2 linked regions of the Thermogemmata fonticola genome follow. The protein of the gene in region 2 binds, or shares a complex with, the protein of the main gene of each other region. Links are inferred from orthologs where the notes say so. Each region holds a gene or a part of one and is shown on either strand. Other genes may lie near its edges.

What was found.
Region 1: the proteins of trxA (region 2) and H0921_RS04480 are in contact, whole or in part, in an NMR structure (PDB 2IPA), measured with the Bacillus subtilis proteins. The link is inferred for Thermogemmata fonticola from one-to-one orthologs.

What each region holds. Positions count from the first base shown.
Region 1 is NZ_JACEFB010000002.1:214,881-229,942, forward strand. The notes cover bases 4,832-7,789. They hold H0921_RS04480 (arsenate reductase ArsC), read right to left. Parts: upstream 6,555-7,789; coding sequence 6,108-6,554; downstream 4,832-6,107. Other genes in these bases: H0921_RS04470 (NUDIX hydrolase), read left to right, coding at 4,832-4,840; H0921_RS04475 (protein kinase domain-containing protein), read left to right, coding at 5,067-5,942; H0921_RS04485 (polyprenyl synthetase family protein), read right to left, coding at 6,779-7,789. In the rest of the region: H0921_RS04455 (2-oxoacid:acceptor oxidoreductase subunit alpha), read right to left, coding at 1-1,259; H0921_RS04460 (CBS domain-containing protein), read right to left, coding at 1,514-2,020; radical SAM family heme chaperone HemW, read right to left, coding at 2,077-3,342; more of H0921_RS04470, read left to right, coding at 4,322-4,831; more of H0921_RS04485, read right to left, coding at 7,790-8,611; H0921_RS04490 (ThuA domain-containing protein), read left to right, coding at 8,963-10,129; H0921_RS04495 (prenyltransferase/squalene oxidase repeat-containing protein), read right to left, coding at 10,240-12,021; H0921_RS04500 (ATP-binding protein), read right to left, coding at 12,203-13,339; H0921_RS04505 (glycine cleavage system protein H), read right to left, coding at 13,471-13,944; H0921_RS04510 (coproporphyrinogen-III oxidase family protein), read right to left, coding at 14,060-15,062. UniProt on the Bacillus subtilis protein: Catalyzes the reduction of arsenate [As(V)] to arsenite [As(III)]. In vitro, can dephosphorylate para-nitrophenyl phosphate (pNPP).
Region 2 is NZ_JACEFB010000009.1:96,132-111,205, reverse strand. The notes cover bases 4,066-7,035. They hold trxA (thioredoxin), read right to left. Parts: upstream 5,731-7,035; coding sequence 5,401-5,730; downstream 4,066-5,400. Other genes in these bases: H0921_RS12330 (hypothetical protein), read right to left, coding at 6,019-7,011; H0921_RS12340 (dihydroorotate dehydrogenase), read left to right, coding at 4,396-5,310; H0921_RS12345 (nucleotidyltransferase domain-containing protein), read left to right, coding at 4,066-4,123. Outside these bases: H0921_RS12360 (nitrilase-related carbon-nitrogen hydrolase), read left to right, coding at 1-169; H0921_RS12355 (DUF885 domain-containing protein), read left to right, coding at 166-2,172; H0921_RS12350 (nucleotidyltransferase domain-containing protein), read left to right, coding at 2,401-3,369; more of H0921_RS12345, read left to right, coding at 3,362-4,065; H0921_RS12325 (Clp protease N-terminal domain-containing protein), read left to right, coding at 7,452-7,949; thyX (FAD-dependent thymidylate synthase), read right to left, coding at 8,115-8,948; hydroxysqualene dehydroxylase HpnE, read right to left, coding at 9,151-10,596; H0921_RS12310 (hydantoinase/oxoprolinase family protein), read right to left, coding at 10,910-11,992; H0921_RS17960 (hsp70 family protein), read left to right, coding at 12,072-15,074. UniProt on the Bacillus subtilis protein: Participates in various redox reactions through the reversible oxidation of its active center dithiol to a disulfide and catalyzes dithiol-disulfide exchange reactions.

The sequences.
Region 1 (15,062 bases), on a different replicon or contig from region 2:
TTGGCCAAGTAGCCATCTGAGAGGAAGAAGACCGGGCACATGAACTGCGTGGCCAAGCGGACTGCTTCGAGGATCATGTCGAAGCAATCGGCTGGGGAACGAGGAGCGACGACAGCCACGGGGCTATCCCCATTGCGGCCGAAAAGGGCCTGGAGCAGGTCAGCCTGTTCGGTCTTGGTTGGCAGTCCGGTGCTGGGTCCGCCACGCTGCACGTCGATGACCACTAAAGGCAGCTCGGTCATGACGGCCAGGTTGATCGCCTCGCTTTTCAGGCAGACACCAGGGCCGCTGGTTCCGGTCACCCCAATGGCACCGCCGTAACTGGCCCCGATGGCCACTCCCACAGCGGCGATCTCATCCTCGGCTTGGAAGGTTTTCACACCGTAGCGCCGCATTTCGGCCAGCCCTTCCAGAATCGGACTCGCCGGGGTGATCGGGTAACTGCCATATACAAGGGTGCGGCCGCTGAGCAGGGCAGCCGCAGTCAGGCCGAGCACCGTCGCCTCATTGCCGGTGATTTTGCGGTAGGTACCTGGAGCTAGTCGCGCGCGCTCCACGCGGTATTGGACGTGGGACAGTTCTAGGGTTTCCCCGTAGTTGTAACCGGCCTTGAGAGCCGCGGTGTTGGCTTGCAAGTATTGCGGATTTTTGGCGAACTTTTCTTGAATCCATTTAAGGGTCGGTTCCGTTGGCCGCTCATAGAGCCAGTAAACCAGACCCAAGGCGAAGAAGTTCTTGCAGCGGTCCGCTTCCTTGGGGCTAAGTTTGCATTGGGCAACTGCCTCGCGGGTAAGTTTGGCGATGGGAACCCGAATGACGCGGTAATTGTTCAGACTGCCGTCCTCAAGGGGGTTGCGTTCATAACGGGCTTTTTCCAGATCGGTAGGTGTAAAGTTATCGGTGTTCACGATCAGAATGCCGCCCGGTCTCAGGTCCTTGATGTTAGTTTTGAGGGCAGCCGGATTCATCACTACCAGGGCGTCGAGTTCGTCGCCAGGGGTGTGGATGTCGTTGCTGCTGAAGTGGATTTGGAAGCCGGAGACCCCAGCCAGTGTACCCGCCGGAGCACGGATTTCCGCGGGATAATCGGGGAAGGTGGCAATGTCGTTGCCGACGATGGCCGAGGTGTTGGTGAACTGGGTTCCGGCTAATTGCATGCCATCCCCGGAATCTCCTGCAAAGCGAATAGTCGCTTCGCGCAGAATCTGGATAGGGCGGCGAGTTTGCTCGGGAACGTGAGAATGTTGGGAGTGTTCCATAGGAGGAGAAGTTGTAGCGGAGCCGTTTTCTAGGGTCATGAGATCAGGTCCCTGTGAAATAATGGGTGGTCATAGTTATTAGGGCTGCACCGTAGGGGGGGAGAGTTCATCCAAGGGCATCCCTCATCAGGTATCATACGTTCTCTTCATCGGCTGGCAGCCAGGGGGTGTTCAATCCATGAACAAGCAGGGCAGGCCATCCTTGCGCCAAGCCGCTGGGGATGAGGGGCAGGGAAGGAGGACAGACGGGCAGCCTAGGCACCTTCGGGAGCTTCGGGAAACTGCCGGGGATCAGGCGGCTGATTGAAAACCACCGCCGGAAAATGCTCCACGATGTAGTGGACCACTTGTCGGGCGGAAATGACCCCGACTGGCCGTCCGTTGCTGTCCACCACCGGCAGGTGCCGGTAGCCGCCCTCTTGCATGCGGCGAATAGCCACACGTAGAGGCTCTTGCAATTCCGCCGTTGCGGGAGACGGTGTCATCACCTCCCGCAGGGGAATATCGAGAGAGCGACCCGGAGCTAACACCCGGGTGAGCAGGTCACGCTCGGTGAACAAACCGACCAGCCGTCCGCCGCTGGTGACCAACAGGCAGCCACTGCGGCCTGCTCGCATGGTCTCCACCGCTGCCCGCACCAACGCGTCCGCATCCAGGGTCAGAGCCGGAGCGGGAGCGAGCCGGGCGACACTGTCCACCCGTAGGTTTTTGGACAACTCCCGCGCTACGGGGTCCGGCGATCGGCTAGCCTGTGCTGACATCGGCTGGTCCATTATCCCTCATCCCACACCCAGACGGGTGTCAGGATGGCTTATTCCTATTGTGGAACATTTTCCACAACGGGCAAGTTGTAGCGGCGGCTTGGTTCGATGGAACCGCACGGTGAGGCGGCGGCCCATAACTGCGCAATCACGGCATCGGCCACAAACAACCCCCTCCGCGTCAGGCGCAGAGCCGCCCCCTCTTCTTCCAGCAACCCTTCTTCCTGCAACTGCCGGATGGCTCCGCCGGCTAGCTCGTCCACGGCTACCCCCGTTTGCTCGTGGAACGCTCGGCGATCGATACCTCGGCGCCGCCGCAATTGTACCGCCAACGTCTCGCAGGCGCGCTCCCAAGGAGACAACTTCTCCCGATAAACCGTCACGGACTGACCCCGCATGAGGCGTTGGATGTACTGCCGGGTGTCCCGGACGTTCCCCTCGCGGCAGCCCCGAACATACCGGACCGCACCCGCGCCAAAGCCGTAATAGGCTTCGTTGGCCCAATAGGTCTCATTGTGCCGGCACCGATAGCCCGGACGGGCAAAGTTCGAGATTTCGTAATGCTCAAATCCCGCTGACGTCAAACGGTCGATGGCGAAGGCATACATCTCGCATTCGACCTCTTCGGGCACCGCTTGGACCTGACCGCGTTGCCAGCGTTTCCAAAGCGGTGTTCCCTTCTCGTATGTCAAACTATAGGTGGAGAGATGTTCCGGACGCAGGGCCAAGGCGCATTCCACATCAGCGGCCCAATCGGCCAAAGTTGTGCCGGGTATGGCAAAGATCAGGTCCAGGGAGACGACGAATCCGGCGTCTCTGGCCCAAGCTACGACCTCTTCTGCTTGCGTGCTGGTGTGCCGCCGTTCCAAGGCTTGCAACGACTCGGAACGGAATGACTGAACGCCGACACTCAGGCGCGTGACTCCATACGCCCGCAACAGGGCCAGCTTGTCGGGATCGAGACTTTCCGGCGTGGCTTCCACCGAAAACTCGATTGCCGCTGGGGAGGCATCCGCTGTTGCACCCGGTGCTTCAGGGTCAAAGGCCAAGGGCAGCCAATGCTTCAGAAGCGACAGCAACTCCTCCAGTAGAGGCAGGGGCAGATAAGTGGGAGTGCCTCCGCCGAGAAAGAGGGTTTGGACGGGTCGCGGGTACTCTAATTGCCGCAGTTCACAAGCTAGGGCTTGCAGGTAATCCCGCATGAGATGATCTGCACCGGCGATCACGGCAAAATCACAATAGCCGCAGTGATGGGCACAAAAGGGAATGTGTACATAGGCTGCACGTGGCTCTTCCCAAGCGGCTTCCCTCATTCCGGACATTGCCACGGATCCTTTTCCAGTTCTGGCTAGAGAATCTCCGTTACCTCTTTCCGCTTGACGCCGAACCCATCTGTACCCGCTGACTGGAGCAGCTCCCTGTGGTTCCCCCAGCTTCAGGGGGTCATTCCATCTTACGGCATCCGGTCTGATTGTTAGGAGTTTACCGCTATTGTTAGGAGTTTACCGCTTTTGGTTCGCTGAGATTGTATCCTGATGTACCTCAGTTTTGATCCTTGCGGTTCTGATCTCACACCGGAGAGGCCATACTTCCCGGAAGCAAAACCTGTGGTAATTTTTTCTCACCTCTGGTCAGAAGCGGTGCAGAAAGGGGAAAGAGGCTTGCGGCTTGGGGGTTGCGCCGCGGCGGGATGTGAGCGTGGAAGGACAGAGTCTGGACGTCAGAAATGCCGGAAAAACCCGGAGCAGCGGGGAATCAAGGGGGAAAGTGGCCGGTTATTCGGCTGTGGAGATGGCGCGATGTTTGAGGATTGGCACGGTGGATGCATAGGTAGAAAAATGTCCGTTCACACGGGCCGGCGGCGTCGCGGAGGACCGGCCCGGAGGAGAACGGATGCTGATCGCAGAAGCAGTTTCTAACCGGCGATCTGGGTACGCCCCCGGATCGTTCCTTCCCCCGACCTATCCCCCTGGCATATTCCCGCAGCCGGCGGTGAACCATCCGCCGGCTCGCCTCGCTTTTCTATCTTCCATTCCTCAAACTCGAAATGCGGGACCTGATCGCTGGGGCGAATTTTCATCCTTGCGAGGAGGTTTTCTGGACCTCAAGAGGCGATGTTGTCTTGCCCAAGGTGTGGGCGACGGTGGAGAATGGGGAGGCATCCATCGGGGCTGCAGAAGTTGGCAAAACCATTGGGAGTGTCCGCCCAAGAGTCAGGCTAGATAGGTTTGTTTTGGAGCGAGGCACAAAAAGGGTTTGTGTCATTCCCATGAACGACGGACACGGCGCCTGGAGCACGCTATGCCCTATACACCGATTTTGGCCACGTTGGGTTACGTTTTCTCTCCGGACCGCAAGCAGGTACTGTTGGTGCATCGCAATGCTCGTCCGCAGGACCCCCACTACGGCAAGTACAACGGTTTAGGGGGGAAACTGCACCGTGGCGAAGATGTGGTCAGCGGCCTGTGCCGGGAAATCCGCGAAGAGGCCGGCATCGAGTGCGAGGAGGTGGAGCTGGCCGGAACCATATCGTGGCCTGGGTTCGGCAAAGGGGGCGAGGATTGGTTTGGCTTCATCTTCCGGGTCGGGCGTTTTCGGGGGGAGCCACGGGAACGTAACCCCGAAGGGAGCCTGCATTGGGTTCCGATCTGCGAGGTGCTCCAATTACCTCTCTGGGAGGGGGATCGCTACTTTCTGCCGCTGGTGTTGAGCTGGGAAAGCCCGGTGTTTCACGGCGTCATGCCCTATCAGGATGGGCGCCCGGTCGGTTGGCATTATTGTCAGGCCAAAGCGGACGGAAGATTTGCGTTTCCAGCATAAAACCGGACTGGAGAATGGAGCAAAGTCTCGAGCATGGCGGAGATTCGTGTGCTAAGTTTGGGTAAGTTCGGTTCTTTTGATGAAGTGTTTATCAGTTCTTTCATTGCAGCGACTACACCGGGAGGTGCCTTTGGCTAGCCTGTTTCCACGTATCCGGTCTTTGACTCCTGGGGCGTTTGTCCTGACGCCAGGTGCAGAACCAGCACCGGGGTACCGATTGCGGCGGATGCGCGGGCGGGGGGGATTCGCGGAAGTATGGGAAGCAGACGCTCCAAGCGGCCAAACAGTGGCATTGAAATTCATGCCAAGCATGAATGCCACCAGCACGGCACGGGAACTGCGCTCCCTGCAATCCCTCTTGCCTTTGAAACATCCCCATCTGCTGCCGGCCTACGATGTGTGGTGCGTGCCGGGATACATTGTCATCGTTATGGAATTGGCGGACGCCACCCTGCTGGATTTGATGCTCCTGTATCACAACGAATTGGGTCAGCCGATCGAAACTTCGCTTCTGTGCCGCTATCTTTGGCAGGTTGCCGATGCTTTAGATTTCCTCAACGCCCGCCAGCATAGCCGGGAAGGACGCAAGGTGGGCTTCCAGCATGGGGATGTCAAGCCGAATAATATCTTGCTGGTGGGGGAAACCGCCAAGCTGAGCGATTACGGTTTGGCCACGCCCACGCATGGTCCCGTGACTCCCTGTCCCCGGCAAGGGACCCGCGAGTATGCCGCCCCGGAAATCTTCACCGGGTATTACTCGGAGCGCTCCGATCAGTTCAGTCTCGCAGTGACCTACTATGTTTTGCGGACCGGTGCCTTTCCTTTTCCGGCTCTGCCCACGGAACTGCCCCGGCAATTCAGCCGGCCGGCCCCCGACCTGACCCTCGTAACTCCTGCGGAACAGCCCCCCTTGCAACGGGCCTTGGCTCCAGTTCCCCAGGATCGGTATCCAACTTGCCGGGAATTTATGGCGGATATCCTCAAGGCCCACCGCTACAAAGTCGTCCGCGATAGCGATGACCACTGGCTTATCATCCGCGATAAGAAGCGCTCCTCGACTGTCACGACGGTTTCGTTGCTGCGTCGGCCTCCCCATGCCTAAATACCCCACCTTCGGCCAAAGAGGGGCTTCTTGAAAGGCCAACTAAGAATCCCAAACCTATTGCGCGAAATCTAGGTTAGCGAAGCGGTGACAGCTTACCAATAACTCGAACGGTAGAGAGGGAAAGGAGAATTACAACCTCCCATTCATCAAAAGGAAGGAGCGTTACGAACCTGCTGCTGGGCGGGACGGAAAGGGATGAGCTTGCAGGGGCACTCCCAGCTCCTGGAGCAAGGCTTGGACCTGTGTTGCGATCTGATCACGCACGCGGCGGAATTCTTCCGGCGGCAGGTCGCGGGGATCAGGAATCTGCCAATCGTAGCGGCGACGGGCACGAACACGGGGGCAGGCGTCACCGCACCCCATGGTTACCGCCACATCGACTTCCTGATCATTGTACAATTCGATACTTTTGGAGTTGTGCTGGGTCAAATCATAACCCAACTCTGCCATCGCAGCGATGGCTTGGGGATTGATCCGTCCGCTCGGTCGGCTGCCGGCGGAGAGCGCCTCGACGTGTTCCCCGCCATACATTCGGGCAAAAGCTTGGGCCATCTGGCTACGGTTGGAGTTTTCCACGCATACGAACAGAATCCGCACTTTTTCCGGCATGAGGATGACTCCGACTTTAACGGTGCGGGAAACCAGTAACGGCTAGAAGCTCGCTTCCCTGAAGGTGTATACCCGCTTTACTTCTCAGCGGTACTTGCCCGGTTCACTCCTAATATTACTCGGTGTGCCCCACAAGTTATCTGCATGCTGTGTATCATGGTAACTGCCGGGAATTGCCTCGGTGTCAGCTTGAGGTAGGCACCTCCGTCAGGGGCAGACACCTCTCATGACCGGAGGGTCAAAGCGAGCAGTTGGGGCGGCTCGGCTTGGGGAAGTTCCCCTTTTTCCAGCACCGTATCGACTAAGTAGTAGAGCAATTCGCGCAGTTCGTCGGGTTGCAATTCATCCGCGATGGCTTCGGCCTTGGCGCGGAATTTATCGACCAGTTTATCTGCCTTGGTGAAGACATCGGCGGCAAAGTACAACTCTCGGACCCGCTGGAACCATTCCGCCGGTTGTTCTGGTGTTGTGGCGGGCTGTGTGGCGCTGCCACGGAGGAGGTGGAGCAGTTCGCTGCGCTCGGCCGCGGGAAGGGCTTCCAAAGCCAGAGCCAACAGAAGTGTGGGACGGGCCGCGAAGGTGTCCTGCCCGGCAAGGAGTTTGTTATGATCGTCACCGACCCAATCCTGGATGTCATTGAGGATTTGGAAGGCCACGCCGAGGTGGCGGGCAAAGTCGGCCACGGATTTTTCTAGGCCATTCACTGGCCCGGCCAAACGGATGCCGCAGTAAAGAGCCGCTTCAAAGGCAGGGGCTGTCTTGAGGGCGTAAATTTTGAGGGCTTCAAGAGTCGATAAGGCTTGGGGAGCTTCCCGCCACAACAACTCGGCTCCCTGACCTTCGGAGAGTTTTGTGTGAGCTTCGGCCAGTTTGTCCAGAATGTCGGCGGCGGTGTCGCTGCCTAAAGCCTGACGATCGCGGGAGACCAAGCGGTAACCTAAGCCGATGAGATAATCGCCGACATTGATGGCCGTTCCCAAGCCGTAAACCCGATGCAGCGTCTGCTGGCCATAGCGGTAGGCATCGTCATCTTCGATGTCGTCATGGACTAAGCTCGCTTTGTGGAAAGTTTCGATAGCCAAAGCGGTGCGTTTGACCGCATCGGAGAATTCCCAGCCTTCTGCTTGGCGGGTGGCAGGTGCGCCGCGCATGGCGTCGTAAGCGGCCAAAGTGATGAAGGGGCGGAAACGCTTGCCCCCGCGCATCAGGAAATCCAGGGCAATGGCCTCTTGGCGGATGAGAGGGTCGATGTGGTGAAGGGCTTCGCTCAGGGATAATTTTCCTCCCCGCGGAGGGGCCGCCAAACGATAGAGTTCCGCTTCCTCGAACAGCTTGTTGGCGGCCCGCATCAGGTGCATGTAGGTCTTCGTTTGTTGGGGAGGAGGAGGCGTGTGGACGCCCATCGTCTCGAAGACCCAGTCATTGTCCACGGAAGTGTTCTTGCAATTGCTGGAAAGCAAAGGAGTGGCCAAGCAAGGAATACCCGCCAGCAACACCTTGTCGAAGGCTTTCTCCAGCACGTTGAGGCATGCGACACCGACGATCGCGTCCACATGACCGGAGACGATGATTTTCAGAACGATCGGTGTACCTTCGCTGATGAGCACCTTGTAGCCTAGCTGTTCCGCTTTGGTGCGAAAGTCGCCGACATGGCAGGCTCCGCATTTGCGGCAATCCAGCCCGAATTCATCGTAATCCGCCGGGCAACCCTCCGCATTTTTCAGACAGTGGGGCAGTAGCATCAAGCGGCGATGGAAGGGGACGGCTGCTACCTGGTCCCGCCAAAAGGCGTTGGTGATCATGACCATAGTGAAGCCCAAGTACCGCTCGCTCAGCCCCAACTGCCGCAACACTTCTTCGGCCATCGCCCGTGTGGATTCCTTGGTTAGCGGCTTGGACTTGTCCAAGCGGCGGCAGTACGCGTCGGCCGCAGCCCGGATGGCATCACGCAGGCTCCGTTCGGGCGGTACATCCTTGAAAGCAGCGGTGGATGGCCGGGCTGTGGAAACGGGGGAGCGTTCGTGGACGGTTGCCGTGGCGTCAATTGCAGTGGTCACGGTCCCTCCAGGGGTGCGAGGTTGAATTCAAACCGCAGAGCCTCACATCAAGTACGACTCATATGGCGGTCGGAGGTTGGCGGGAACCTTTCAGTGCTGCGTAGGCGACACTTCAGGTCATGCTGACTCCAACCGGATAGACGGCTCCGTTATCTCTACGGAGACCGCAGACAGCTCTGCAATCCCTCCGTATTACTAATTGGAAGCTTCTGGGGTCGATGACAAGGCGACGCAGGTAAAATGCCGGAAAAAACAGGCCTGCTGTTCCTCCTGCCCTCCCGACCCACTGACTTTCTACGTCCATCCACGCTCTATACCACGTTTGAGCCTGTTCCTTACGAGGAGCCTGCCATGCGATCTCTGCTTTGCCTTGCGAGTTGGTGTTGCCTCCGATATTGCCAGCGGATGCTTGCCAAGTTGAAGTTCTCCCCGCGGATGGCCAGTGGCATACCGGTCTTAGGATTGGCGGTGGGGGTTGCCGGCCTCGTGACTGCCTCTGTGGCGGGCCAAGCCGACAAGTCGTTCCTCGCGGAATCCTCAGCCAAAGCGATGCATACGGAATCATTTGTCCCCCCTGGCACATTGGCTATGATTCAACCAACTGCAACTCAGTTGCGCATCGACTTCGATCCTTACGATCAGTCCCAGGTTCCCTTGGAAGTCGAACCGGCGGCGGATTACAAGGGCAAACGCATTTTGTTGGTCGCGGGCCGTGCTAGTCATGGACCGGGGGAACATGAGTTCTTCGCCGGCTGTGTAATCCTGGCGAAGCTGCTGCGGCAGAACGCCAACGTGTTTCCCATTCTGTCGCGTGATGGCTGGCCTAAGAACGAAAAAATGCTGGAAACAGCGGACTGCATTGTCCTGTACATGGATGGCGGCGGGGGGCATCCTGCCATTCAACCCAAGCGGATGGAGTTGGTCCAGCGCCAAATCGACCGGGGTGTCGGCTGGGTCAACTTGCACTATGCGGTGGAATACCCTGTGCGGCAAGGGACGCGGGATATTGCCGGCTCGGTCAAACGCTGGCTGGGAGGATATTACGAGACAGGCTATTCCATCAATCCCCACTGGGATGCGGAAATACGGAGTTTGCCCAAGCACCCAATCACACGAGGAGTGACGCCCTTCCGCTTGCGGGATGAGTGGTACTACGGCATTCGCTTTTTGGAGGACCTCCGCGGGGTGACGCCGATTCTCCAGGCGGTGCCGCCAGATAACACCCGGCGCACCGAGGCCACGAAGCTGCGGGCCGGCCAGATCGAAACTTTAGCTTGGGCCTATGAACGCCCCGATGGCGGGCGGAGTTTCGGCTTCACCGGCGGCCACTTCCATCGCAACTGGGGCAGCGAACATTTCCGTAGGATCGTGGTCAACGCTATCCTGTGGTGTGCTAAGGAAGAGATACCGCCGCAGGGGGCCAAGGTGGCGTTCGATCCGATCGATCTCAATCGCCATCTCGACCGCAAAGGGAAGGGGGAGTTTCGCCCCATCCTACCGCCGGCTCCCGACCGGTGAGGTGGAGGTTGGTGACAACTCGAACGCAACCTACCCATCCTGCCGCTCTCCCTGGTTCGATGAGGTGGAGGTTTATGCCACCTCGAATCGCCGCTGCCATTCGGACCGGTTTATGGGGCGGATGGAGGCAGTCGTTTGACGGCTTTTCCTAGGGCGGCCAAGGTGAAAATGAGGGGGTAGAGTTTCTCGTAGTACCACAGGCGGGCGAAGTACAGGCCGATGGGCGACGCTTGGCGGAACCGTTCGCTCTCCACCGCTTCGATCAGCCAGGTCAGGCCGCGTTCGACAGCTTGCCGCTCTGGTGTATTCTGGGCGAGGTCCAGCAGAATCTCCACACACAAGGCGGTTTCCTCGACAGAGGATGGGCAACCGGCGGCTCCGCCCCAGCCCCCGTCGCTGTTTTGTGCCCCCAGCAAATACTCCACCCCCCGCCGGCATTCGGCAATGTTCTCCTTCCCCCAGTCGCGATAGGCGGCTAATACTCGGCAGGTGCCATAGACAGGATTGGTTTCATCCGGGGCGTGTTCATTGCCGAACCATAAAGGGAGCCAGCTTCCGTCCGCTTGCTGGCAACAGCGTAGGAAATTCCAGGCGCGATCGACTACCTGCTCAAGCTGAGAACGAACGGGTCCCCCTACGTTGTGCCACAGGCGTAGGGCACGTAGGGCATGAGCGGTCAGGTCCGGGCCGCTGCGGTCAAAGGGCAATTTTCCCCAGCCGCGGCAGAAGGTGGGGAAGCCGCCGTCAGAGTTCTGCAATTGGCAGAGCCATTTTCGAGCCAGGTCCAATTCGGTGGGTGGTGGGCAGGGGTGGCCCAGCAGATGCTCCAGCGCGAGAATCGCAGAGGGGGTATCGTCGCAATCGGGTACGCCGCCGGGTAGATCGGTCCAGGCCCATCCCCCCGGTGCAGCTCCGGTGTAGGGATGCCTGTGGCGGTGTTGCTGCTGGAGTAACCAGTCACGCAGATGTTCCGGGTTTTTCAGAGATGGCAGGTCTTCTGCGGCGGCGAAAGCCTGGATGGCCAAGGTGGTAACCCAGGTGGCCAGATTGGTGTCGATGGGCCAGCTTCCATCCGGACGTTGAGAATGGACCAGAAATTGGACGCCCTGAGCGATGATGGCTTCCGCGGTGGTGTCGCGCTGCCGCAGGCGAGCTAATGCCATGATTACGAAGCTGGTCAAGGGTGTGGCTTCCAGATACCCCCCGCTAGCCGGCTGAATCTGCCGTAGAAGGCGGAGAGTGCGTCGGCGCGTGAAACGGCGGAGCAGCGCCGCTAGTGGGTTCCAGGTTCCCCGGTGAGCGTGAATACACTGGCCGATGGCGATCAGCGCAGGCAGAGCATAGCTGACAACGGGAAGGCGTGCGAAGCGATACCAGCTTTGCGGCAGCGCGGCCAATTCGAAGGGCAAGCGCGGGACCTCCTGCCACGGGACTAGACCGGCTATAGCGCAGCTCATCAAGATCGGCACGGAGAACGTTCGGTCCCTTCCATAGCGGCGGCGGATGGCTTCGGCGCGGCGTTCAGCGGTCGCACCGGCCTGCTGGGATATGTACTCTTCCAGGCGGGTGACGCTGTCCGCCCAAGTTTTCTCGGCGCCAATTAGGCGGAAGGCAGCTCGCACCAGCATCGCTGTGGAGAGATTCGACCGGCTGCGGACGGTGTCTCCCCAGCCACCGTCGGCATTCTGGTGTTTCACCAGCCAGTGCAAACCAGCGGTGATGCGTTCGCTATGCTCGAAGGGGTTGACAAGCTGCAAGGCCATGACCGCTGTGGCGGTGGACAAGGCCGAACTGGATAATTCCCCGAGCCAATGGCCTGCCGCTGTTCGCTCCGCTAGTAATGCCTCCCGGACGCGCTGATAGGCTGCTGTCAATCGTGCCGGTTGGATCATGCTGCTGATTTGCTCCCCCGCCTCCGTTGTTTCGCTTTCCCTTACGGGCTGGTGTCGTGTTTTACGGAAACGCTTAGTGTCTAGGATCGTGCTTGTAAGCACCGGCTTCTTGCGCTCCCGGCTTCGCTTGCTCGCCGGCTGCTTGGGCTATCGACTGCTTCTGCTCACCGGCGGCTTCCGCTCACAGGCCGAGATTGTCGAGGTCGTCCACGAGCTTATCCAATTCATCCTTGGGTTGCTCGGTTTTGTGACTCTGGCGTTTGGGAATGCCCACGCTCATGCCCACGGCTTGCCGGCCTGCGTTAATCAGTTCCCGATCCCGTTCGGCGACAGCAAGGGATAAGGCATCCCCACTCTCGCCGCCAAACAGCTTGCTTAGGTCGATCTTGACGCTTCCGGTAGCGCCGATCTCCGCCCCAGCTATTGCCGGTGATTTGTACTCCGGGAACATGATCGCTTGCTGGGGGCACACCCGGCTGCAAGCTGGACATCCCTTCTTGCACTGGTCGGGGTTCTCGACGAGGATCCGTTCCAGAGCATCCACTCCGTACACGCCAAAAAGACAGAAGTCGAGGCATTCCAAGCAGTTCGTGCACCGGCTGTAATCGATCACCGGGTACCAGCGCCGGGGGGTGGGTTCGAGGAATGTCGCGGCTGTCATACTTCCCGCTTCTGGTGGCGGATGGACGGAATTTGCCGGCGGCTCCGAAAAGGGGTGCACCGTTCCGTTCGGTGTGGCTGTTCCGTTCCACTGCAAGGCCAGGCCCAAACTGACCCAGACGGGGGGTGCTGCCCCGACCGCGTCCTTGGTGGCATCCTTCGCCTGCCTTTGCTGGCACTCTTCAGCAATCCGTTCGATTTCGGCGAGAACTTCCTCCGCCCGTTCCGCCTCCCGGAGATCTACGGGATAGATCCAGCGGGAGGGTATCTCCCCTTTGGGGCCGATTCCCGCCTGCTCTGGGGCTTCTGTCTGGTCTTGAGCTTCCCTGGAAGGAGAGGGTTCCGCCTCCTCTGAGGCCTCTTCCTCTGCTTTGCCCAACTGTGTTTTGCCGAAATGTCCTTGAATGCCGTGGCGGTCCAGGATCCAGAAAGCGGCGCGGGGATACAGCCACGAAAGAACAACCAAGTCGCCTCGCACCGCTTGCAAAAACAGCAAGCCCGAATGGTCCGGCTCCAGATCGTAGAGGTTGGGCACGACGGCTACCTCGTATTCCGGGCGGCCCAACAGGGCGGCCACAATCGCCTCTTCCAGCGAACGTTTCGCCGGATGCTTCCCAGGCGACTGCGAGATCACAATGGTTAATCGGTTGCGGGCCATGACGGCTTCTCCTCTCTGGTTCCGGAGGCGTTTCTTGCGGTAGGTGGATCACTCAGCGGGCGGGCCGGTAGGTGCCTTGACTTCGCGGCTAGTCCCTGAGCAGCAAGGTTTATGGCTTCCTAACGGCCAGTTTATTCCTCCAATCCCAACTTGTTCATTTGAGCTTTGATGATCCGCTGGGTATTTTCCCATCCCGCTTCCAGATGCGCATGATATTGATCGACGGTGAGAGTCTCTGCTGGATCGGCCCGGAGTTGGAATAACCAGCCGGCGCCGTAGCAATCGACGTTGATCAGGCCGGGGTCCTGCAATACTTCTGGGTTGATCTGGATGACCTGCCCTGCCAAAGGGGCATACAGTCCGGAGGTGGCTTTCTGCGTCTCAATGAACCCGATTTCTTGACGGGCCGCAACGTGCTGGCCAGCATCGATCCGCCACTCCAGAAAGTATACATCCCGCATCAGGCGTACCGCATAAGAGGTGAAGCCGAAGGTGTGGATCCCTTCCTCTCCCACGCGGCACCACATGTGGTTCTTGCAGTAGCGCAGCTCCGAGGGCAGGACTGCCAGGTACTTCCCCATCGCAAATGTGCGCGGCTCGGTCATCGCTGCCGGACCTTGCTCTAGTAGCTTCGTGTCACGTCACGGACACGCTTGCCATTGTACCCCTGTGGCATCTAGCGTCTCGACGGCTCAGATCACGTACATCGGCTGGCTCAGATCACGTATATCGGCTGCTGATATACTGCGGGTCGAAAAAGCGGGGCAGATGCCGGTCGATTTGGATCAACCCCTTACGCGTACAGCGGATGCTCTCGGAATCCACTTGGAGGTAGCCTTGGTCGCAGAGTTGTTGAATCGTTGGACGAAACTCATCCCGAATGTCCACGCCGTATTTGTCCCGGAAGTAAGCGACATCCAGATAGCCGGTCTTCAGCAAAAGAATCACCTCGCGGATCAGTCGGTCGCGTTCGGTGGTGACTAAGGCACGTCCGAAGGGCAACTCTCCAGCCTGGAGCTTGCCAATGTACTGTTCCCAGGTATCGACATTTTGCACATGCACGCCGTTGATGTGGCCAAAGGAAGCAACCCCGGTGCCGAACATATCTGCTCCGTGCCAGAGCGCTTCCCGATAGACAAAGCGGGTGGTCGCAGGGTTGCGGACCGCTGTGGTCGCACTGGTGACGGTGTATCCCGCCCGTTCCAACTCGGCGAAGGCATACTCGACCCAGGCGCGTTTCGTGGGCCAGTCAGCAATCTCCAGCCGCTGTTGAGTCGTTTCATCCACCAGGGTTAGTTGCCATCCGGTTTGGTTCTGGTTTCCGCTACCGTCGGCGCGGTTCGCCGGAGAAGTCGGGAGGCTCTCGGAACCGGCCTGCCGCAACTCGCGGGAGAAAATCGTGTTGTAGGGCAACTCCATCTGATAAATGGTGACGCAATCCGGTGCCAATTCCAAGGTTTTGGCAACACACCGCCGCCAGTTGTCCCAGTCCTCCCCGACCATTCCCGCGATCAGATCGATGTTGATCTGCGGGAAACCCAGTTCTCTGGCCCAAGCGTAGGCTCGATAGATCTCCTCTTCGCTGTGAGCGCGGCCGTTGAACTGGAGAATCTCCGGTTTGAAATTTTCCACCCCTAAGCTCAAACGGGTGATGCCGTGCTGGCAGAGGGTTTCCAGCTTGTGTTTCTGTAAAGTGCCTGGTTCGCACTCAAAGGTGATCTCA
Region 2 (15,074 bases):
TCATTTCTTGGCCCACCGCCGCGTGGAAGCCTACACGGCCCAGCGCCAGGCCGCCTTTCCCGCCGGGCGCCTCGCGGACGGCCCCCTCACCCTCGCCAGCAACGACGCCGCCACCCAAAGCGCCAAGGTCCGCCTCGTCGCTCGACCCTCTGCGGAGACACGTTCATGAAACCCTCGACGCTCCCCCTGTCCCGTCCTCTTCCCCCGGCTACCCCGCTGCCGCCGGAGCTGGAAGCGGACAATGTCATGCCCCTGCCACCTGGCCCGCCCTGCCGGAAGGCCCAACGCGATTCTTCCTCCGGGGGCGCTTCGTCCTTCCGCCGTTGGCCGCACGCCTACCGCTGGCTCCTTCGGGCAGCAAGTCTGGGAATCGCCCTGGCACTGGCGGCCGGACCCAGCGCCGGCGGGCTTCGGGGAGACCTGTCCATGACCGAACCCCAACAAACCGGACAACAGCACAGCGGGCCACAGCAGACCGGACAACAGCCAGCAGAACAGCAGCCAGCGGACCAGCGGCTGGCGGAATTGTTCCAGCAATACGTCCAGGAGCAATGCCAGCGGCACCCCTATTGGGCCACGCAACTGGGGAACCACGAGCACGACGACCGCTTGGATGATCTGTCCCCCGCGGCCCGGCAAAAAGACGTGGAACAGTGGCGCATCTGGCGGCAACGGCTGGAACGGGACATCGACCCCCGCCGCCTCTCCCCCTCGGCCCAGATCGATCTGGCCATCTGGAAACACGCGCTGGACTACGCCCTCTGGCAAGCCGAACACGATGACCGCTTCCGCTACGATCCCCGCGTCTACGGCGAGTACCTGACCGATAGCGTCTTCGCGCTGTTCACCCAATCGACCTTGCCACGGGAGCGCAACGTGCAGAATGCCGCCCGGCGGATCACCTACCTTCCCCGGATCATCGCCGCCGCTCAGGCCAGCCTGCACAATCCCCCGCGGGTGCTGACGGAAGTCGCCATCCAGCGGACCAAGGGCGCCATCGCCTTCTACGAAAAGGACATCTACACCCTCGCCGGGGAAAGACCTGGAAGCGAACCGCTGGCCACGCCTTGCCGGGCCGCGGTCACCGCCTTGCAGGATTACCTCCGCTGGCTGGAACAGGAGCTTCTCCCCCGCTCCCAAGGCGACTGGCGGCTCGGACCGGAAAAATTCGCCCAGAAGCTGGCCCTGGAACTGGACGCCGGCCTGACCGCCGCCGAAGTGCTTCGCCTGGCCGAAGCCGAAGCCGACCGCGTGGAGCTGGAAATGTGGTACGTCGCCCGCCAGCTCTGGTCCCGTCTCTTTCCCGGTAAGCCGCTTCCGCCCGACGATGCCGAAGGCCGCCGCTTCACCATCCGCAGCGTGCTCGACGAGCTAGCCAAAGACCATCCCAAAGCCGAGGACCTGGTCGAAGAAGTCCGCCGGACCGTCGAGAACATCCGCCGCTTCATCCGCGACAACCGCATCCTGACCTTGCCGGAACCTGACACCTGCCAGATCGTGGAGATGCCCCCCTTCCAGCGGGGTTACTCCGTCGCCTATCTCAATCCCGCTCCGCCGCTGGACCCCAAAGCCGCCAGCTTGTATGCCGTGGCCCCACCCCCCGCCGATTGGCCCGCCCCGCGCATCGAAGCCTTCCTCCGCGAATACAACCGCCACATGCTCCAGATTCTCACCATCCACGAAGCCTATCCCGGCCACTACGTCCAACTGGCCTATGCCAACCGCCATCCCTCCCTCATCCGCAAGGTGTTCGCCTCCGGGGTCTTTGCCGAAGGCTGGGCCGTCTACACCGAACAGATGATGCTGGATCAAGGCTACGGCCAAGGTGATCTGGCCCTGCGCCTGCATCAGTTGAAGTTTTACCTGCGAGCGGTGCTCAACGCCCTGCTCGACTACCACATGCATTGCAGCAACTGGGATGATGAGACCGCCCGCCGCCTGCTCATGGAACGGGGCTTCCAGACGGAGGGGGAAGCCGTCGGCAAAATCCTCCGCGCCAAGCAAAATAGCGTCCAGCTTTCGACCTATTTCGTGGGCCGAATGGCCTTCTACCGCCTTCGCCAGCAGGTGCAGCGCCGCCGGGGCGACGCCTTCGATCTGGGCCGCTTCCACGAAGAAGTCCTCAGCCACGGCACCCTGCCCGTCAAGTATCTGCCCAACCTCGTCCGCTGAGCTACGCCCTCCCCCCTCCCCCTCTTCCCCCACTCTCCCCACGCCGTCCGTCCCCCGCGCCGTCCGCCCCCCACCACCCCCCCGCCGCCCCTGGCCTACCACTCCTCGAATCTAAGCGTCGCCCCGCATCCGTTCGGTCAAGCCCGCTAGGCTCCTGGGACGCGTGTTGGAAACGGCCGATACCAAGTCTCGGCCCCATCAGTGGCTCTTTACTGCAGGGCGTACAATATGCCGAAGCGGGCGGGGAAACCCACGATGGCCGTCGAAGAGTATCCATTCCAGCATCACCGTTCGGATTTTCTCATTCCGCCGGGGACGCAGGTAGTCCTGAAGGTGTCCAAAGCCCTTGCGGATGGCACGGTGCGCCCGCCGGGCAGTGTGGCCGTGATCGTGGACATCCCCAAGGACAACCGCCACGCTTACACTATACGCTTTGCGGATGGTCCGACGGTGTCAGCTTTCTTCCAGGAACTGGCCATCCGCCGCAAGGAGGTCGAGGACCAGCTCGCCCGACCCAATGCCAATCTGCGCCCCTGGATCATCTACTGCTGCCAGGTGGGTTCCCATGCTTACGGTTTGGCCACCGAGGATTCCGACACCGACCTCCGCGGCATCTACCTGCCTCCCGCCCGCTGGCACTGGTCGCTCTGGAAACTCCCGGAACAACTGGAATACGCCTGCGAAACCCAGGATGAGGTCTATTGGGAACTGGAAAAGTTTCTCAAACTTGCCTTGAAGGCCAACCCGAACGTGCTGGAGACGCTCTGGACCCCCCGCGTGTTGTATGCCGACCCCGTGGCTCAACGCCTGCGCGAGATCCGGGAGGCCTTCCTGTCCCGCCACCTGTATCGGACCTACTCCGGCTATGTCCTCAGTCAGTTCCGTCTCATGGCCAAGGCTTACGCACGCACAGGAACCTGGAAATCCAAGCACGCCATGCATCTGATTCGCTTGCTCTACTCCGGCATCGACGCTCTGCGTTCTGGCCAGATTCGCGTCGACGTTTCGGAACACCGCGAGGAATTGCTGGCGATCAAGGCGGGACTGCTCACCTGGGAAGAGGTCCACCAGAAAGCTCTAGCCCTGAACCAGCAGTTCCAGGAAGCCTACCAACAAACCCGGCTTCCGGAGCAACCCGACTATCGACAGGTGGATCAATTCCTGATCTGGGCACGGCGGAGGATGGTTGATGCTTGATCTTGATCTCCAGGCCCTTCGGCGTCTGGTGGAAACCCAGCACTATCGCCCTCTGTTCGTTACGGTCAGCGGCGCTCACCTCTACGGCTTCCCCTCACCCGATAGCGATGTGGACCTGCGGGGAGCGCATCTGTTGCCTCTGCGCGAAGTCGTCGGGCTGGACCTCCCGGAACAGACCGTGGAGCGGAAGCTGGACCTGGCGAGCACGGAAGTGGAACTGGTCAGCCATGACCTGGGGAAATACCTGCGCCTGCTCGTGAAAAACAACGGCTACGTGATGGAGCAGATTTTCTCCCCGCTGATCGTGGTCGGCGCGGATTTTCTCCACGAGCTGCGCCCCCTGGCTCGCCGCTGCATCACGCGGCACCACTACCATCACTACCGCGGCTTCTTCGCCACCCAGCGCAAGCTCCTCAACAAACAACAGCCGAAAATCCTCAAGACGGTCTTGTACGCCTACCGCGTGCTCCTCAGCGGCATCCATCTGTTGCGCACCGGCGAGGTCGTCGCCTCTCTGCCCCAATTGGCTGAGGAGTATCAGCGCCCGTTCCTGCTGGAACTGATCGCCCAGAAACAGCAAGAGAAGGGGACGGCCCCGGCCCTCGACTGGACCTTCCACGACCAGCAACTCCGCGAGCTAGAGGAACTCCTGGATCGGAGCTACCAGCAATCCCCTCTCCCCGCGGAACGCGACCGGCAAGCGGTCCATCAGTTCCTGGTGGACTATCGCCTACGACCCGAACCGCTCCAATGAAGGAACGGCGCTCGCAGGTGTCCAACTCCGGCTTTGCCGGAAAATCATCTCCATACTGTTCGACTGTTTGCTGGATGTTTTCCAAGTGCAGGCGTTGCTCCCACTGTTTACTTCTTCTCCCCCGGAGGAGAAAGGAGAGAGTAAGATACCCCAGGGTGCCGGATAGGCCGGGAGGCGGGTACTCCGGGGTGTCCGAGATTCGGGCGGGACTGGAGGGCGTGCCACTCCGGTGGGAGGATGGAGTATCGCTCCGCCGGCCAAGAGGAGCCAGCATGGTGGATTTGAGCGTCCAACTGGGACGTTTGCGCTTGCGCAATCCGATTCTGGCGGCTTCGGGAACCATCGGTTACGGGCGGGAGATGGAGGACTACCTCGACTTCCGCCACTTGGGCGGCCTGATCCCCAAGACGGTGACCCGGCAGCCCCGCGCGGGCAATCCCCCGCCGCGCACCGTGGAGACCCCCTGCGGCCTGCTCAACGCCATCGGCTTAGACAACGACGGCTGGGAGCACTTCTGGGAGCACCACTGGCCGTATTTGCGCACCTTGCCGACCGCGATCATTGTGAACATTGCCGGCAAAAGCGAGGACGAGTTTGTGGCTTTGGCCGCGGATGTGGCGGAACGCGGAGCGGAGATCGCCGCCCTGGAGCTGAACCTGTCCTGCCCCAACGTGAGCGGGGGATTGGACTTTGCCACGGATGCGGAGCGGACGCGGCGGATCGTGCAGCGCTGCCGTCAGGCCTGTCCCCACGTGCCGATCATCGCCAAGCTGACGCCCAACGTGACGGACATCACCGCGATCGCAGCGGCGGCAGCGGAGGGGGGAGCCGATGCCGTCAGCGCCGTCAACACCTATCTGGGGATGGCCATCGACTGGCGGCGGCAGCGCCCGCGTCTGGGCAATGTCACCGGCGGACTGAGCGGCCCGGCGATCAAACCGTTGGCACTACGCGCGGTCTGGGCCATTGCCCGGCGCCGCATCGTGCCGGTCATCGGCATCGGAGGCATTGCCACGCTCGATGACGTTATGGAGTTCCTGGTGGCCGGGGCTTCCGCCGTCCAGATCGGCACCGCTCATTTTTACGATCCCAGCGTCAGCTCGCGCCTGGCCCAAGCCCTGCCGGAAGCCGTGGCCCAACTCGGCGCCCGCCGCCTCAGCGACATCATCGGCTCGCTGCAAGTGTGAACGGAAGCCGGACAGGATCGGCGACCAGGATCAGCGGCTCCTGGGCAACTCCGACCCTCCGGTTCCTTCAATGCCGGAACCGCCGTCTCCTCACTTGTACTTGTCGATGAGCCGGGCCAGGTGATCCTCCGACACCAATCCCACTTCCTGGTAGAGCGGGCGATCGCTCCCCTTGAAGAAGATGATGCGCGGAATGGTCATCACGTCGTATTTGACCGCGAGATTGGGGTTTTCATCGACGTTGAGTTTGGCGACCTTAACCTTGCCCGCGTAGCGGTCGGCCAGGCGATCGATGATCGGCGACAAGACCCGACAGGGGCCGCACCACGGGGCCCAGAAATCCACCACCACCAGCGTATCGCCGCCGACATGCTCATGCCAATTCTGCTCGGTCAATTCGACCACATTGGGACTGGCCATACGTCAATTCCTCGTGTTAAAGGTCGTTTCGCGGTGTTCCCGTCATGGATCACCACTGCCATTTTACACACGGCTGCGCCTTGTACCACCTCAGTAGTAGTACCTGAGGGCAGCGTTCCAGCGTCACCGTTCAGGATGATTTCCCCAGCGCAGAGGTTACAAAGAGGCATCGCCGCAGCCGTTGGCCTGGCAAGGTGCAGCATCCCAGGAAGAAGGGCCGCACGATGGGAAAGCCGTCAGGCGGCAAGTGTTTCAGGGCACATGCCGGCTGCGATGCGAGGGCCGTGGTCACTCGATTTTCCGCTTGGAAGGGGTGATCACCCGGATGGTGTGGAGGGGGAAGAGTTTCCAGCCGGCGTCGGTTTCGCCTAGCAGGCCGAGGAGCTGCGCGGTCTGTCCTTCCTCCGGCAGGGTCAGGGGGATGATGACGAGCCGTTCGCCTTGACCAGCCAGTGTCACTTCGGCGGCAGCATGGTGGGTGTTGGGGTCATGGGCGAGCATTTCCCAGCGGAGCAGTTGGGGGCCGAAGGGGAGCGGCTCGGCCTTGCGCAGCGGCAGAGCGTCCCGGAGGCGTTCCCGCCCGCCGGCCAGAGCGAAGAGCGGCTTGAGATTGCGGGCCGGCACGAGAGGATCGTTCGCCGTCGGTTGGAGGATTTGGACATTCCAGGCCAGGCCTTCCCGTGGGCGTTGCAGTGGCTGGGCTTGCGGAAAAGTCACGCTGCGGATGGCCGACATTTTGCCGCCCCGAACCCCGCCGGAAAAGGTCCGCTTCTCGCCCGCAGCCGTCAGGCCGGCCAGGGTGAAAGTGTTGATCCCGCGGTATTGGAGGGTTCCCGTCAAGGCCTGCTGGAGACCCTGGATGCGATAGGTGACGAACTGCCGGTCGTAATCGAACTCGACCGCCGCCAAGGACCGGACCGGCACGAAGGTGAGCACGCCTTGAGTCAAGGTCGTGGAATGGGGTTCGCGGATGACCAGGGCCAAAGGTCCGCGCCGTCCGTCTTCGTCCGCGGCGTTGGGGTCCGCCAGCCAAGCCAGGCGCCGGACATTGCCGCTCCATTCCACCTGCTGAAGGGCCGTTTCCTGACCCTCGGTATCGACGACAACCGCTTGAGCCGCCTTGGGAGGCTGCTGGGCCGACAGCCCCCGCATCCCTCGCGGAGTCATCCCCAACAGAGGCATAGCTGGCAGAGATGCCGCCAGCAGAGAGATCGCTAGCGAAAACACTCCGAAAAGCCTGCCGAAACGAGCATGGCTGGTCCAGGTAGTCGCTCTGGTCACACGCAGGTTCCTCCGTGCGTCAGGACAGGGGAACGGGAAACCCCCAGGATCAGGATACTGAGAAACTCGGTAACGGAAGCGGTCCTGTCCTTCCACCGCTGGGGTCGCTTTCCCAGGCCGGGGCAAGTTGGGCAGGCGACCGGCGGCTGGTTTCCCTGGTCCCCTCCTGCCTCCCCTCCGCCCCTCCCCTGTTGATCGGGTCCCTCCCCCTGCCGTCCCTTCTCCGGTCCAGGCCATCCTTTCCACCCCTTCTCTTTTCCTGCTGAAACTCAGAAAGCTGATGAGCAAGGAAAAATCGTCAAAAAGCGGTGCAAAAACGCTTGAAGAGTTGGCGGGATGGTGCCATAATCACGGCTAGCCGGAGTAGGAATCCCTCGGTCTTCGGGCGGGTGGGGCAGATACCGCTTCCCGCACCCCCCGGTTAGCCAATGGAACGAGCCGTGGACGACGATATTTTCCTTGCAGGCGGACGGTTGCGGTCCGACATACTGACTGATGCGGCGGCCCGTGCCATCCGGGAATCGTTGACCCAAGCGCGTCTCACCAATTGGGACAGCGTGCGCACGCCGCACCTCTTCATGGGCCTACTCGCCGCTCCCGATAGCGGCGTGCATAAATGGGCCAACCGCCTCGGTGCCGACATCCCCAACCTGCTCGAACAATTCCGCGAACTCTTCCTCCAAACGGACGGCGAACCCCCTCCCCCCCTTCTGCTCAACCGCGAATTCCTCTCAGACAATGTCATCCGCATCCTCCGCGATGCCCTTCAGCGAGCCAAAGACTGCGGGCGCTCGCGCATCACCCCCCTGGACCTTCTCATCACTCTCTTCACCACCCCCAACAGCATCGTGGCCGAATGCTTCGAGCGCGTCGGCGTCACTGCCGCCAAACTCACCGAAATCGCGGTCCGGGCGGAACACGAAGTCACCGTCCAGTAATCCCCCGGCGCAAGGGCACAAACCTGTGCTCCCCTTCCGCCCGGCCTCAAAGCTCCTCAGAACCGACCCTGCCGAAACAGACCGATCTACGCGTATCGCCACAGCCAACTCTCCAAACGTTGCTAGACCGGCACGGACTATCGGGAATGCCGACCCCTCGCCCTTTCACACCTTACGGTACGCCGTGACGATCTCGAAGGTGCCGTCGCCCAGATCGACGCGCTGGTAGTCCCCGAACAGGTTGGGGGCTTCCTTTTGGAGTATGTCCAGCAGGCGATTGGCGAGTTTGCGGATTTCCGGCTCGGCGTGGCGGCTGCCCCGTTGTTCGAGGAAGTGCCGCAGGGCGCGGGCGTTGGCCGTGATGAATATCTTGGTCTCAGTGGCGTTGGGCAGAACGCTTCGGGCGGCTTGACGAGCCAGCTTGCGCCGCAGGGTCTTGTCCTCCATTTCTGGCAGCTTGCGCTGGAGCAGCTCGACGAGCTGGACGTAAGCCTGGTGGACGGTTTGAATCGCCTCCAGCCAGACGGCATGCAATTCCGGGTCATGGGCAATGATGTCCGGCTCCACATATTCCGCCACGCTTTCATCGACGTAGCGCTGGGAGAGTTGGGAAAAGCCAAAGCCCGCTCTGTGGCGGACCAGTTCGTGGGTGAGGCTGCGGCTGACGCCGGTGATGAGGAAGTTCCAGACAGCGTGTTCGAGGACGGAGCCGTGGCCGGATTCTTTGATGTGGTGGAGGTAAGCTTTGTTGCCGCCGGGTCGTGGTCGGGCAAAGCTCATGTAGCAAACTCGGCCTGCGGTTTCGCAGAGTATCTCGGCGGGGATGTCGCTGTCACTGGACCAGGTGACGCCATGATCGGCCAGGAAGCGGCGCAACTCCTCGGTGTTGAGCATCTGGCGACCCAAAACGTAGATGGTAGGTTCTCGAAGAATGCGGACGGTTCCCAGCGGAGAACCTGCATCACCCAAACGCTGAGCGGCTGAAGATGGTTCCGTCATGATCGCCCCTCCGCCTTCCTTCAGGGTCACCCCTCTGCAACGGCTTGGCCGCAGCTCCACCCACCGTTTCCACCTGAGCGAACAAAAGTCCGCTCCATAACCGATATAGACGAAAATTCCAGAGGACTTCCCCAAAAAGTTGGTTTATTTGGACAGGCTGGCGGGGAGAGTCAAAATGAGGAAATGAGGAGTCGCGGGGAGGTCAAGACGGTTCTCCCGCTCGCTGCAAGACGACCTGGGCGGCCAGATAGCCGCTGCGGACGGCGCTTTCCATGGTGGCGGGCCAGCCGGTGGCGGTCCAATCCCCGGCGAGGGCCAGGTTGGAGAGCGGCGAAGCCTGGGGCGGGCGCCAGCGATCGACACCCGGCACGGGGCGGAAGGTGGCTTGATGCTCCGTGATGACGCGGGCGTGTAGGAGGCGGGCAGTCCGGGCCGCCGGGAGCAGTTGCCGTAGTTCCTGTACGACGCGCTGCTGCAAGTCCGCATGTCCCCCCGCCAGATGAGCCGTCGAGGCACTGATGACCACCTGAAGGTAATGGCTCTCAGCGGAAACCGCAGGCGGAACCGCAGGCTGCTGCGGAGAGGGCAGAACCGTGGCGGAATGGCCATCCGCGGAAGGCGAGGAGTTTTCTGGGGAGAAGTTCTCCGTGCCGTTCAGCTCCACGCCAGCGGGGAAGGGACGGCGAAAAAGCCACTGGGACACACCGCCGACCACAACAGCATGGGGCCAGGGTAATACGGGTCGGTCGAACCAGAGATGCAGGCTGGTGATCGGGGCGGTTTCCAATTGGCGGATGCGGTCCAAGACCGGAAACTGCTCGAAGAGGGACGGAGGCAGCAGGTCCGGCAGGCGATAGAACGGCACGGCCAGGATGTAGTGGTCAGCTTGCAGGCGGGAAGCATCCCGGAGTTCGACGGCAGCGACCCGCGGTTGAAGCGGATCGAGCAGCAGACGGCGGACGGCGGCCTGGAGGCGGACCCTCACCCCATGCCGGGCAAAAAAGGCCTGCAACTCCGAACCGTAGAGGCGCTCCAGAGGTACGATCGGAAGGTGGACCCTCCAGCCGTCGCGCTGCTGGAGGAAGCCTTCGACAAAAACCTTGCGGGCATATTTGCGTCCCGCCGTGGCGCAGGGTTCGTTCAAGGCGCTGACCAGCACGGTGTTCCAGAAGCGGGCCAAGGTGCGATCCGTCTGGCCGTGGGTGCGCAGCCAGGGTTCCAGCGGCACGTCCTCGTCCGGATCGCAGCGTAGCAGGGCGGCCAGTCCGCGCAGGATGCGGATTTTGTCGCCGGGGGTCAGGTAGTGGGCGGCGAGCAAGGCCCGGCTGAGGTGGAACGGCGCCGGCCAGCAGGCCGCTTGAAAGTAACTATGCCGGCCTTCAGGCGTCAGGAAAACCAAGCGAGGCTGCGCCACCAGATAATGCTGCAACCCCACCGTGCGGAAGAACTGCAATAGCTGCGTGCAGCACCCCATCGCCACATGCTGGCAGACATCCAGCCACTGGCCGGTGGGAGTATCGCGGAATGAGCCGGCCCGGCCTCCCAAGCGGGGGCGGGCTTCCAGCAAGGTCACCGCCACTCCCCGCCGGGCGAGGGCCACCGTGGCGGCCAGCCCCGCCAGCCCCCCGCCAATCACCACCACCTGCATGCCATCCCCCTGTCACTCATTATCACCGTCTGCATGCCATCCCCCTGTCACTCATCCGACCCGCTGATCGGCGTTCGCTCCACGCTCCCCGCCTTTCCGAACTCCCCGACCGCTTTCGTTATCCTGCCCTTCTCCTCAGTTGCCCAGGTCTTCATCGACCATTAGTCAGAAAGTTTTTGGCGGCAGCACTCCCGACACCATTATCGTAGGCGGCGGTGCAGGCCGGGGCGGGGAGAGAAGGAATCACTGGAGACCTCAGAGGGGGCGGCAACCGCGGGCGGGGCATCCTGGAAGCAGCCGTTAGACCGCATGCTTAAGCGGCGGAGGGGCGTGCCAATTCCGCTACGGCCCAGGCCGGGGCTGCGGCCGAGAGCCGGGGACCGAGCTGTTCCGCGAGCGAGAGAATCCGGGGGACCGGCTGCTGGGAGTGCAGCGCGAGGAAGCGGGGCAGCACCCGCCGCGCCAGGAATTCCCCGCTGCCGGACAGGAGGATGGTTTGCGGCCAGCGCGCTCCGCCGTCCTGCTGGCAGACCTGCGTCCAGGCGCTGGTGATTTCCTCTTCCAGACGCTGGCGGAGCTGAGCGGCCAGGCGAAGCAAGGCGTCCGGATGCATCCGTTCGCTGTCGGTTCCCCACAGGCGCGCCAGGCGGGCGTAAGCGCACGGGAGGGTCGCGGGCCGGCCATCCGCCGTGTCTGTATCGCTGGCATCCGGCGGCAGATCGCCCACAATCAGGAACAGGTCCAGGGTGGTAGCGAACCATTCCGCGCAGGTTTTTTCCGGCATCAAGACACACAGGGGTGTGCGGCGGACGCCGCGGTAGATCAGCTCCCCGCTGCGGAGGCGTTCTTCATCCGTCCAACCGCTGGGGCAGGGGCGGCCCTGAAGGATGGGGATCACGTCGGTGGTGGTCGAACCGATGTCGCAAAGCAAGGCAGAGCCGTGGGGGGCGAAGCGGCGGGCCGCCGCCGTGGCCAGGGCATGCCAGTTGGCGGAAGCCGTCCGTAGCGCTTCCCGCCGTGCCCTGTCCGGGGTCACGAACTGGCCGGCCGTGGTCCAGACCCGCACGCTGGCTGCACCGGCTGCCTGTTCCACAGCATCTAAAATCGCGGAAACGCCTTCCCGCCGGCTGGAAAAACAATCGCACAGCTCGCCGGTCATTGTTACCGCCCAGAGCGCCGCCGGTGGAAATGCCGCCGCCAGCTCCGCGAGAGTTGCCGCCAACCTGTCCGGTTGCTTCCAGAGGGGAAAAGGCCGGCTGATTGCCTGGAGCGGTTGGCCCGATGGGGCCAGCAGGACCGCTTTGAGGTTCGCACCGCCAATGTCCCATCCTAAAACAGCAGTAGCACGGGAGGCGGATTCTTCCAGAGGCGGGCGGGCTGCTTGTACACCAGCCATCAGTATCAAGCCCCGGACGGTGCAGTCTGGCGGGAAGGAACACCCGGCGATTTGTAGATATAGGAGTCACCCCACGGCTATGGCACGGTATCATGTCGGTATCGATTTGGGCACGACGAACATAGCGGTTGCCTATGTGGACAGCCGGGAGCGCTCGCCTGGCGGGCCGAAGTTGCACACCTTCCCGATCCCGCAAGTGGTGGCACCGGGAGAGGTGGCCGCGCGCCCTTTGCTCCCCTCTTTCCTGTATCTGCCTGCCGCCACGGAGTTCCCGCCCGGAGCTTTGGATGTCCCCTGGGAGAAAGGGGCCGCGGAGGTGGTGGGGGTTTTCGCCCGCGACCACGGAGCCAAGGTGCCCGGCCGGCAGGTGTCCAGCGCGAAATCGTGGCTCTGCCATGCGGGGGTGGATCGCACCGCTCCGCTTTTGCCGTGGGGCGCACCTGCTGATGTGCCGCGTCTGTCTCCCCTGGAGGCATCCGCCCGCTACCTGCGCCACCTGGTGCACGCCTGGAACAGCCAACCGCAGCGCAGTCCCGAAGAACGCCTGGAAGAGCAGCGGGTAGTTATCACCGTCCCGGCTTCGTTCGACGATGTGGCCCGCAACTTGACCGCGGAAGCGGCCCGGCACGCCGGCTTGCAGCAAGTGACCTTGCTGGAGGAACCGCAAGCCGCCTTCTACGCCTGGCTGGGCACCCATGCTCCGGCGGAAGCTGCCCAGTTGCGGCCGGGAATGCGCTGCCTGGTCGTCGATGTCGGCGGTGGAACCACCGACTTCACCCTGATCCGCGTGGAGGAAGAGCACGGGGAGGCCGCCTTTGTCCGGGAAGCCGTCGGCGATCACCTCTTGCTCGGCGGGGATAACATGGACCTCGCCCTGGCCCGCTGGGTGGAAAAACAATGGGAGCCGCACCTGCCGGGCGGGCGTCTCGACAGCGCACGCTTTGGCGCTTTGGTTCAGGCGTGCCGGCTGGCCAAGGAGGCCCTGCTGGCTGACCCGCCTCCGCCCCAATATCCCGTCACCGTCATGGGACGAGGCCGGACCGTGGTCGGCGGCTCCCTCTCCCTGACCCTGCAACCCCAGCAGGTGCGGCAATTCCTCTTCGAGGGTTTCTTCCCCCACGTCCCCTTCCAGGCCGAACCGCAGCAGGGGAACGACCACTTGGGTCTCCAGGAGATGGGACTGCCTTATGTCAGCGATCCGGGGATCACCCGCCACCTGGCCGCTTTTTTGCGGCGGCATCTGCCTCCAGACACCCGCCCGGATGCCATCCTGTTCAACGGCGGCGTCTTCCAGCCGGCGAGCGTCCGCCAGCGCCTCCTGGAAGTGCTCCAGAGTTGGTTCGCCACCGCCGGGCAACCCTGGCAGCCGCTGGTCCTGACCAGTCCCTCCCTGGACCTGGCCGTGGCCTGGGGGGCCGCCTACTTCGCTTGGCTCAAAGCGACCGGGGGGCGGCGCATCGGGGGGGGCATTCCCCGCTCCTACTACATCCAGATCGCCACCGAAGACTTAGCCCCTGCCGCTCCCTCCTCTTCCCCAAAATCGCCTGGCGGCTCCGCACGCCCCGATACGGACTCAACAGCGCTGAATGCCGAGGGGTCCGTCCCAGAGTGGCCCGCTTCGGCTTCGGCAAGCGTTTCCCCCCCCGCGCAAGCCACCCCCAGCGAAGCTACTCCCCCGGCTTCCCCCAATGCTTCCCCCGCCGAACCGGACAGCATCCCGGTGCTCTGCGTCGTCCCGCGGCGGATGGAAGAAGGGACGGAAATCCGCATTCCCCAGCCGGTGCTGGAATTGACCCTGGGCCAGCCGGTGCTGTTTCCCCTCTACAGTTCGACGGTGCGGGGCGAGGACCAGCCTGGCCAGCTCCTGCGCTTGCCCCCCAGCGCCCTGCTCCCTTTGCCTCCTCTGCATACCCTGTTGCGCGGCGGCAAACGTGCCGGTGTCAAACGGGTGCCAGTCACCCTAGCGGCCCGCTGTACTGAGATCGGCACCCTTGAACTGTTCTGCGAATCCCGCGAAGGGAATCGCTGGCGTCTGGAGTTTAACCTGCGGGAAGTGCTGCAACCGCCGGGTAAAGAGGCCGAGACCGAAGACGTCGCCGGGGCGGCACGCCTGGTGGATGTTTTCCCTGAAGAGAAAATCCAGGCGGCGCAGACGCTGATTGCCCAAGTCTTCGCTTCCGGGAGTTCGTCCTCGGCCAGTGCGGAAGCGGCGGCTCGCCCTTCTCCTGCGCCCACGCCGACGGCCCAGGAATTGACCCGCCAGTTGGAAGAGGTGCTCGAGAGCCCGCGCAGCGACTGGCCCACCACGGTCTGCCGCCGCCTCTGGGACGCCCTGGAAGCCCATGCAGCAGGGCGGAGCAAGTCCCCCGCCCATCTCGCCCGCTGGTACAACCTGAGCGGGTTTGTCCTGCGCCCCGGCTTCGGCGACCCGCTGGATCGCTACCGCGTGGAGTCGCTCTGGAAGCTGATCATGTCGGCGGCCAGCGCCGGACCCACCAGTAACAAGGCCGCCGTGGGTGAAGGCGGTGCGGAATACTGGATCATGTGGCGCCGAGTGGCCGGCGGCCTCAACACGGCGCTGCAGCAGCAACTCTTCTCCCGCCTGCGTCCTATCCTGCTGCCGCAGAAAGGCAAGGCCTTCTCCCGCCCCGCCGCCAATGAATACATCGAAATGTGGCGTGCCGCCGCTGCTCTGGAACGTCTCGACCCCCGCACCAAAGAGCAACTGGCGGAACAACTCCTGCGCGATCTGAAAAAGACGCCCCTTCCCCCCTACCTCTTCTGGTCCCTGACCCGCCTGGGTGCGCGCGTCCTGCTGTACGGCCCGCTCAACACCGTCGTCCATCCGGAAAGCGCTAGCCGCTGGGTCGAAACCCTACTCGGCTTCACACCCCCTGATGAGCAGCAGCGGCATCAATGGCTCTTCTGCCTGACCCATCTCGCCCGCCGCAGCGGCATCCGAGCACTCGATCTGGAGGAAACCCTCCGGCGGCGCGTCCTGGAGACCCTCCGCCAGCAGCAAGCCCCAGCCGCTTGGCTCCGCATGGTCGAAGAGGTGGCCACGCAAGCCCGCGAGGACTCC